DNA from 2 places in the Micromonospora ureilytica genome. Region 2 is predicted to be linked to the other one. Evidence: riboswitches for the same ligand, from Rfam matches in the RefSeq annotation. Region 2 holds a riboswitch; the other holds the start of a gene.
What was found. A riboswitch is a leader RNA that binds a small molecule or an ion and turns the genes downstream of it on or off. The one in region 2 is predicted to bind thiamine pyrophosphate.

Region 1: linked by a shared signal. The riboswitch ahead of thiE (thiamine phosphate synthase) and the one ahead of IW248_RS32640 (ECF transporter S component) in region 2 are both predicted to bind thiamine pyrophosphate.

Annotation. Positions count from the first base shown of each region.
Region 1 is NZ_JADOTX010000001.1:6,339,441-6,343,803, forward strand. It holds gene IW248_RS29170 (ThuA domain-containing protein) at 1-1,655, opposite strand, end outside; TPP riboswitch at 2,025-2,134, shown strand; gene thiE (thiamine phosphate synthase) at 2,129-2,755, shown strand; gene thiO (glycine oxidase ThiO) at 2,752-3,906, shown strand; gene thiS (sulfur carrier protein ThiS) at 3,897-4,097, shown strand; gene IW248_RS29190 (thiazole synthase) at 4,094-4,363, shown strand, end outside.
Region 2 is NZ_JADOTX010000001.1:7,071,601-7,075,963, forward strand. It holds gene IW248_RS32630 (energy-coupling factor transporter transmembrane component T family protein) at 1-24, opposite strand, end outside; gene IW248_RS32635 (ABC transporter ATP-binding protein) at 21-1,451, opposite strand; gene IW248_RS32640 (ECF transporter S component) at 1,589-2,176, opposite strand; TPP riboswitch at 2,252-2,356, opposite strand; gene IW248_RS32645 (alpha/beta fold hydrolase) at 2,464-3,294, shown strand; gene IW248_RS32650 (AAC(3) family N-acetyltransferase) at 3,295-4,101, shown strand; gene IW248_RS32655 (sugar isomerase domain-containing protein) at 4,098-4,363, shown strand, end outside.

The DNA of each region.
Region 1 (4,363 bases), 730 kb from region 2:
CTCGGGCCGGACGGGAACGTGTAGTCGTTGTACGCCTCGTTCGTCCCGGTGCAGTACGGCCAGCCGTAGTTGCCCGGCGTGACGATGTTCCACTCGACCAGACCGCGGGGGCCGCGGTCCGGGTTGTTCGTGTTGGCGTCCGGCCCGTAGTCGCCGACGTACAGCGTGTTGGTCTTCGGGTCGGTGCCGATCCGGAACGGGTTGCGGAAGCCCATCGCGTAGATCTCGGGGCGGGTCTTCTCGGTGCCCGCCGCGAAGAGGTTGCCCGCCGGAACGGTGTACGTCCCGTCGTCCTCCGGGTGGATCCGGATCACCTTGCCGCGCAGGTCGTTCGTATTGGCTGAGGTGCGCTGCGCGTCGTAGTCCTGGCGGCCCGACCGCTCGTCGAGCGGCGAGTACGAGTTCGACTCGAACGGGTTGGTGTTGTCACCGGTGGCCAGGTAGAGGTTGCCGTCGCCGTCGAACGTCATGCTGCCGCCGGCGTGGCAGCAGGTGTTGCGTTGGGTGTCGACCCGCAGCACCTGCTTCTCGCTGGCCAGGTTGATGGTGTCCCCGGTCACCGTGAAACGGGACAGCAGGTTGCGGGTGACCCCGTCGTTCGGGGCGTAGTACAGGTACACCCAGTTGTTGGTGGCGAAGTCCGGATCGAGCCGGATGCCGATGAGGCCGTCCTCGTTACCGGTGAAGACGTCCAGGTCGACGGCGGTGACGGTGTTGCCGGTGTCCGGCTTCACGATCTGCACGCGACCGTCGCGCTCGATGTAGAACACCCGCCCGTCGGGGGCGATGTCCAACTCCATCGGGTTGCTGGTGTTGCTGTCCAGCGTGACCTTCTCGAAGTTCGAGGTCTTCGAGGCGCCGCAGTCGGCGTTCTCGACACCTGCCGCGGTGCGGATGCCGCCGAGCAGGTGGGAGAGGAACTCGGGCTCGGCGTACGACTCCCGGGTGTGCCCCAGGCCCGTGTACCAGGATCGGCCACCGTCGTAGTCCTGACACCAGGCGACCGGGTGGTCCGCACCCATCGCGCCGGCGCCGGGGGTGTAGCTCTTCTCGTCCAGGCTGGCCAGCACGTGTACGTCCGGCCGGGGGTTGGTCTGGTAGTTGTACCACTCGTCGAACCGGGACCAGCGGTCCGGCAAACCGGCAGTGGACGGATGGGCGTGGTCCTCCACCTTGACCGTGGCCTGCTGGTTCTGCGGGTGGTTGGCGAAGTACGCGCCGACCAGGTCGCCGTACCAGGCCCAGCTGTACTCGGTGTCCGACGCGGCGTGGATGCCGACGTAACCGCCGCCGGCCTTCACGTAGCGCTCGAACGCCGCCTGCTGGTCGGCGTTGAGCACGTCACCGGTGGTGGAGAGCCAGATCACGGCCTTGTACTTCGCCAGGTTGGCGTCGTTGAATGCGGCGCCGTCCTCAGAGTTGTCAACTGTGAATCCGTTGGCGACGCCGAGCTGTTGGATGGCGGCGATGCCGGTGGGGATGGAGTCGTGCCGGAAGCCGGCGGTCTTGGAGAAGACGAGGACGGAGAAGGGATCGGCTGCGGCCTTTGGCGCCTTCGGCGCCACCTGGCTGACCGGGGCTGCGGCTTTCGCATCCCGTGGGGGGACCTGGGCGGCCGCCTGGGCGGGCGCGCCGAACAGGGTGGTCGAGGCCATGGCCAGGGAGATCAGGGTTGCGGTGATGGGTAAACGGGCACGACGAGAACGGGACACGCCGCCTCCTGTGTCGTAGTGACGGAGATCGCGGGAGTCGGCTCGCCGAAGGCCGTCCCTGATGGAGCCGGTGGTCACACCCTGCCAAGGTGCCCCCACCGACATTTTGTCGAATCGCTGAACAAATTAATTCGGCTGGCTCGATGTCGGGCAAGATGCGGACGGGTAACGGTTCTGCAACGGGGGGCGACATTCCGAACAGGACCGTATGAAGTGCCCCATTGGATCTAGCTCGTTTTGGCGCGGCCCGGTCGTCGGCCGCCGCCGACCCCGCGCCTTGGCAGGCCGGCGGATCTGTCGTACGGTGACACGCAAGTAACCCACGGGAGCCCGGTGTACCGGGCTGAGAGGGGGGCTGACAGCCCCCGACCGTTGAACCTGATCCGGGTAATGCCGGCGCAGGGAGGAGCGTTGCCGTGCCGTCCCTGGGGCGATTGCATCTCATCACCGACACCCGACCCGGTCGCGACCCGCTCGCCGTGGTTCGCGCCGCCCTCACCGTGGCCCACGCCGAGCTGGTGGTGCAGGTCCGGGTCGAGGACTCCGCCACCGACCGCGAGGCGTACGACCTGACCAGGCGGGTGCTGGCGCTCTGCGCGTCGTACGGGGCGACCTGCCTGGTCAACGACCGGTTGCACGTGGCGTTGGCGGTGGGCGCCGCCGGTGGGCACGTCGGCGCCGACGATCTGCCGGTCGCCGCCGCCCGCCGGGTGCTCGGCCCCACCGGCGTGCTGGGCGCCACCGCCCGCGCCCCGGGCCCGGCGAGCGACGCCGTCGCGGCGGGCGCCAGCTACCTGGGCGTCGGGCCGTGCCACACCACAAGCACCAAGACCGGCCTGCCGGATCCCATCGGGCCCGCCGGGGTACGCGCCGTCGTCGACGCCGTCGACGTTCCGGTCATCGCGATCGGCGGAGTGACCGCCGTCCGGGTGCCGGCGCTGCGGGCCGCCGGGGCGTACGGGGTGGCGGTGGTCGGTGCCGTCTCCGCCGCCGCTGACCCGGCACGGGCCACCGCCGAGCTGATCGAGGCCCTGACGTGCTGACCGGCCGGTCCCCGTCACCGCCGTCGAGCGACCGGGTCCGGCCGGACGTGGCAGTGGTGGGGGCGGGGCCGATCGGGCTGGCGATCGCCTGGCGTTGCGCCGCGCGAGGGCTGCGGGTGGAGGTGCACGATCCGGCACCAGGTTCGGGGGCGTCGGCGGTGGCCGCCGGCATGCTCTCCCCGGTCGCCGAGGCGTACTTCGGTGAGCGGCAGCTGACCGGGTTGCTGCTGGCGTCAGCCGCCCGCTGGCCGGCGTTCGCCGCCGAGCTGACCGAGCTGACCGGATGCCAGATCGGCTACCGGACCGAGGGCACCCTGGTGGTCGGGCTCACCGGCGACGACCTGGCCGAGGCGCGCCGGCTGTGGGCGTACCAGCAGGCTTTGGGTTTGCCCGTGACGCCGCTGCGCCCCAGCGAGCTGCGCGACCGCGAACCGGCGCTCGCCCCACGGGTGCGCGGCGGCGCCCTCGCGCCCACCGACCACCAGGTCGACCCCCGGCTGCTGGTGCCGGCCTTGCGCGCGGCCGCGCAGCGGACTGGCGCGGTGCTCGTGCCGCGGCCGGTCCGACACCTGTCCGATGTGGACGCCGAGGTCACTGTGGTCGCCGCCGGTTGCGGGGCCGCCGCGCTCACCGGCCTGCCCGTGCGGCCGGTGAAGGGCCAGATCCTCCGACTCCGCGCGCCCGACGGCGTCGCGCCGGGCTTCCGGCACGTGATCCGGGGGTACGCCGACGGCGAGCACGTCTACCTGGTGCCCCGAGCCGACGGCGAGGTCGTGCTCGGCGCGACGGTCGAGGAACGCTCCGACACCACTGTCACCGCAGGCGCTGTGCAGCGGCTGCTGCGCGCCGGGGTCGACCTGCTGCCCGAACTGGCCGAGTACGACCTGGTCGAGGCGATCGCCGGGCTGCGCCCGGGCACCCCGGACAACGCGCCGATCCTCGGGCCGCTGCCCGACCGGCCGGACGTCCTGGCCGCCACCGGGCATCACCGGCACGGCATCGTGCTGACCCCGATCACCGCCGACCTGATCGCCGATCTGGTGCTCGGCGGCGTACCCGACCCGCTGCTCACGCCTTTCCGGGCCGACCGCTTCGGCGGTGCCGCGTCGGGCGGACCTGAAGCCACGACGGAGGGGGACCTGTGGAGTTGACCGTGAACGGGACCGGGCGCAGCGTCGCCGCTGACGCGTCGGTGGCGGATCTGGTCCGCGACGTCGTGCCGCACCCGCGTGGGGTGGCGGTCGCGGTGAACGGCGAGGTGGTGCCCCGGGCCGGCTGGCCGGCGCGGGTGCTGCGCGACGGTGACCGGGTCGAGGTGCTCACCGCGGCGCAGGGCGGGTGAGCGGCGTGCCATTCGAACTGGGTGGGGAGACCTTCACCTCACGCCTGATCCTTGGCACCGGCGGCGCCGCGAACCTGCACGTGTTGGAGCAGGCGATCCGGGCGTCCGGCACCGACCTGGTCACACTGGCGCTGCGCCGGGTGGGCACGGCGCCGGGCTCCGCCGGTGGGCTGCTGGAGCTGCTGGACCGATGCGGCGTACGCCTGCTGCCGAACACCGCCGGCTGCCACACGGCGACCGAGGCGGTGAAGGTGGCCCGGCTGGCC
Region 2 (4,363 bases):
GGCGACCGGCTCGATGCTGATCATCGGTGGTCGTCCGTGGCGCGTCGCAGAGTGACGGTGCGGTCGGCGAGTGCGGCGACGAAGTCCGCGTCGTGGGTGACAGCGACCACGCCGTGCCCGGCGTCGCGCAGGTCAGCGAAGAGGTCGACCAGCTCCTGCCAGGTCCGCCGGTCCTGGCCGAAGGTGGGTTCGTCGCAGATCAGCAGGCGTGGCGCGGTGGCCAGGGCCGTCGCCACGCTCAGCCGCCGCGCCTCACCACCGGAGAGGGTGTACGGGTTGGCAGCGGCGAGCCGGGCCAACCGCAGCCGGTCCAACAGGCCGGCCACCGTCTCCTTGACGACCGTCTCGGGTTGACCGGTGCGGCGCGGGCCGAGCGCCAGCTCGTCGAAGACCGTGCTGGTGACGAACTGGTGCTCCGGATCCTGGAAGACCGACCCGATCCGTCGGGCCAGCGCGGGCGCCCGCCAGCGGTGCGGGGGAGTGCGGTGGTCCGCGCCGGCCAACTCGGCGGACGCGGTGACCCGACCGCTGCCCGGCCGGAGCAGACCGCCGAGCAGCAACGCCAGGGTGGACTTGCCGGCGCCGTTCGGTCCGCGTACGGCGAGTGCCTCACCAGCGCGTACCGCGAGATCGGTAGAGCCCAGCCGGGGCGGCAGGCCGAGCCGGTCGGCGGTGAGTAACAGCTCCCCGGGGCCGGCGGTGGCCGCTCGGGGCGCGATGGGGTGACCGGGCACCCAGACCCCCTCGGCGGCCAGGGCGGCACCGTGGGCGGCGAAGACCGCCTCAGGCGTGCCGTCCGCGCGGACGCCGCCACCCGGTTCCAGTACGACGACCCGGTCGACCAGCGGCAGCGCCTCGGCGACCCGGTGTTCGACAAGGATCAGTGTGGTGTCGGCGTCCAACGCGCCGGCCACCGCGTGCCGGACCAGGTCGGCCCCGGCCGGGTCGAGGTTGGCGGTCGGCTCGTCGAGCAGCAGCAGGGCGGGACGCAGGGCCAGCGCGCCGGCCAGGGCGAGGCGTTGCTGTTCGCCGCCGGAGAGCGCCGCGGTGTGGCGGTCCCGGGGGTACGGGAAGCCGACCCGGTGCAGCGCCTCGTCCACCCGGGGCCAGATCTCGTCGGCCGGCACTCCCCGGTTCTCCAGCCCGAACGCGACGTCGTCGCCGCAGCGCGCCATCACCAGTTGGGTTTCCGGGTCCTGGAAGACGATGCCGACCCGTTCCCGCCCCTTGCGCGGGTCGAGCCCGTCGATCTCGACGGTGCCCTCCTGCTCGCCGGAGTCCTCGGGGAGCAGCCCGGCCAACGCGCTGAGCAGTGTGCTCTTGCCGGCCCCGGAGGGCCCAAGAAGCAAAACCCGCTCCCCAGCCTCAACCCGCAGGTCGACCCCCCGAACGGCCCAGGCGCGCCGCCCAGCGTGCCGCCACCCGAACCCCCGCAGCAAAACCCCGCCCACCAACCCACCCCCTCCCACCCCACCGCGCGCCCCCCGCGCGCCCCCCGGCTCCACCCTGCACGGTCGATCATGAGGTTGACGGTGGTTAGGAAGATCCATCCGCCCGTCAACCCCATGATCGACGCGAGTGGGTGGGGTTAGATCAGGGCGCGGTTTCGGCCTGCGGGGAAGCGGTCCAGGACGCCGGTGTTGGCCAGGGCGCGGGTGAGCAGCCAACCGCCGGCGCCGGCGATCACGGTGGCGCTGACGATGGTGAGCAGCGCGTACGGGATGCGGTAGTCGGTCAGCGCGTAGTCGACGTTCCAGACGAAGAAGTCGAACAGCGCGGCGCTGAGGCCGGTCAGCGCGCCGGCGAACACCGCGGTCGGCAGCCGGAACGACCGGTACCGGAAGGCGGCGAAGGCCAGCTCGGCGCCGATGCCCTGCACGATGCCCTGCGGGATCACCGTGCCGGCCCACTGGCTGCCCAGCAGCGCGGACAGGACCGCGGCCACGGTCTCGCAGTAGAGTGCGGCGCCGGGCTTGCGGATGACCAGCCCACCGATCACCGCCGGCATCAGCCAGACGCCGTAGAGCAGCGTCTGCGCCGGCGGGAAGAAGGCGAACGCGCCCTCGGTGGCGCTCCAGACCAGGCCCCAGGCCCAGAAGATGACGCCGAAGGCGACCGCGATCACCGAAGCGACCACGATGTCGATGGTGCGCCAACGTTTGGTGGTGTTGTCCATGGTTTGCTCCCAGTTCAAGTGAAGAGAACCAGGAGAAGACGCACGCCGCGTCCGGTGGCACCGGACTGCGGCGCGGCTGGAGGTCGACCGAACTCCCTGCGCTGGCATTACCCAGATCAGGTTCGAGGGTCTGCGGGCGTGCCCGCACTCTCAGCGCTGTGCGCTCCCCTGTCGGATATGAAGTTGTCTCGCTGACGCTAACACCGACCAGTGTCGCGGGCCCAGCAGGGCATCCGCCTGACCTGCGGGAGCGACCGACGCACCGCCGTCTGGGTACGCTTCCGATCATGCGGGTTGACGCGCGAGGCTTCACGTTCGAGGTGACCGTGGGCGGCCCACCGGACGGCGTACCCGTCCTGTTGCTGCACGGTTTCCCCCAGCACAGCGGCGAGTGGGACGACGTGGTGCCGACGCTGCACGCGGGTGGACTGCGCACGTACGCGCTGGACCAGCGTGGTTACTCGCCCGGCGCCCGGCCCACGGCGGTGGCCGACTACCGGATCCCCGAGCTCGTCACCGACGTGGTGGCGGTGCTCGACGCGCTCGGGCTGGACGCCGTGCACCTGGTCGGCCACGACTTGGGCGCGGTGGTGGCGTGGGCGGTCGCCGCCCGGCACCCCGAGCGGGTGCACACGCTGACCGCGGTGTCCGTACCTCATCCCGCGGCCATGGCGCACGCCCTGAGCACCGACGCCCAACAGAAGGCCCGCTCGTCGTACATCGCGCTGTTCCGCAAACCCGACAAGGCGGAGAAGGTACTGCTGGCGTGGCACGCCACCGCGCTGCGCAAGCTGCTCGGCGGGGTGGGCGACACGTCCCGGGTGAACCGGTACGCCGACCCGATGCGTGAGCCGGGGGCGCTCACTGCCGCGCTGAACTGGTACCGGGCGATGTCCCGCGCCGACCTGGCCGGCGTCGGCCCGGTCGCGGTGCCCACCACGTACGTCTGGAGTGACAAGGACGTCGCCATCGGCCGGACCGCCGCCGAGGCGTGCGCGCAGAACGTCACCGGGGACTACCGCTTCGTGCAGCTGCCCGGGGTGAGTCACTGGATCCCGGACGCGGCGCCGGGCGCGCTCGCCGAGGCGATCCTGGCCCGAGTCGGCGGGACGGCCTGAGTGGTGGTGGACGCCAGCGGGCCGGGCAGCCGTCGCTCGATCGCCGCGCAGCTGCGCGTGCTGGGCGTACGCCCCGGCGCGACACTGCTGGTACACGCCGCGCTGCGTCCGCTGGGCTTCGTCAGCGGCGGCCCGCACGCGGTGGTCCTCGCCCTGCGCGACGCGCTCGGCCCGGACGGCACGATCGTCGTGCCCACCCACACGCCCGACAACAGCGACCCGGCGCAATGGCGCAGGCCGCCGGTGCCGGCGGACTGGTGGCCGCTGATCCGCTCGGAGATGCCGGGCTTCGACCCGGCGGTCACACCGAGCCGGTTCATGGGTGCGCTCGCCGAGACGGTCCGCGGCTGGCCCGGTGCGCTGCGCAGCTCCCATCCGCACGTGTCGTTCGCCGCGCTCGGCCCGGCCGCCGAGCAGGTGGTTGCCGGGCACACCTTGGCGGACATGCTCGGCGAGGGCTCCCCGCTGGCCCGCCTCTACGACCTGGACGCCGACGTGTTGCTGCTCGGCGTGGACCACTCGGTGAGCACCTCGCTGCACCTGGCCGAATACCGCTGCCCCGGCGCGCCCCGGGAGCGGCTCGGTGCCGCCGTGCGTACCGCCGACGGTGGCCGGGACTGGGCGTGGTGGCAGGACGTACGGCTCGACGCTGACGACTTCGCCGTGTTGGGCGACGACCTGGAGGCCACCGGGGCGGTACGCACCGGACCGGTGGGCACCGGGACCGGCAGGTTGATGCGCCAGCGGGCGGCTGTCGACTTCGCGGTTCGCTGGCTGGCCCGCAATCGAACGACGGAGGACGTATGACGGTGAGTGCCGAGGACTACCTGGCCGTGGTGACCGAGACGATCGGCCGGGTGGCCGCCAGTCAGCGGGAGGCGGTGGGTCGGGCCGCCGACCTGATCGCCGAGGCCGTCCGAGCCGACGGCGTGGTGCACGCGTTCGGCACCGGACACTCGGAGGCCCTCGCGATGGAGATCGCCGGCCGGGCGGGCGGTCTGGTGCCGACCAACCGGATCGCGCTACGCGACCTGGTGCTGCTCGGCGGCGAACCGGCCGAACGGCTCGG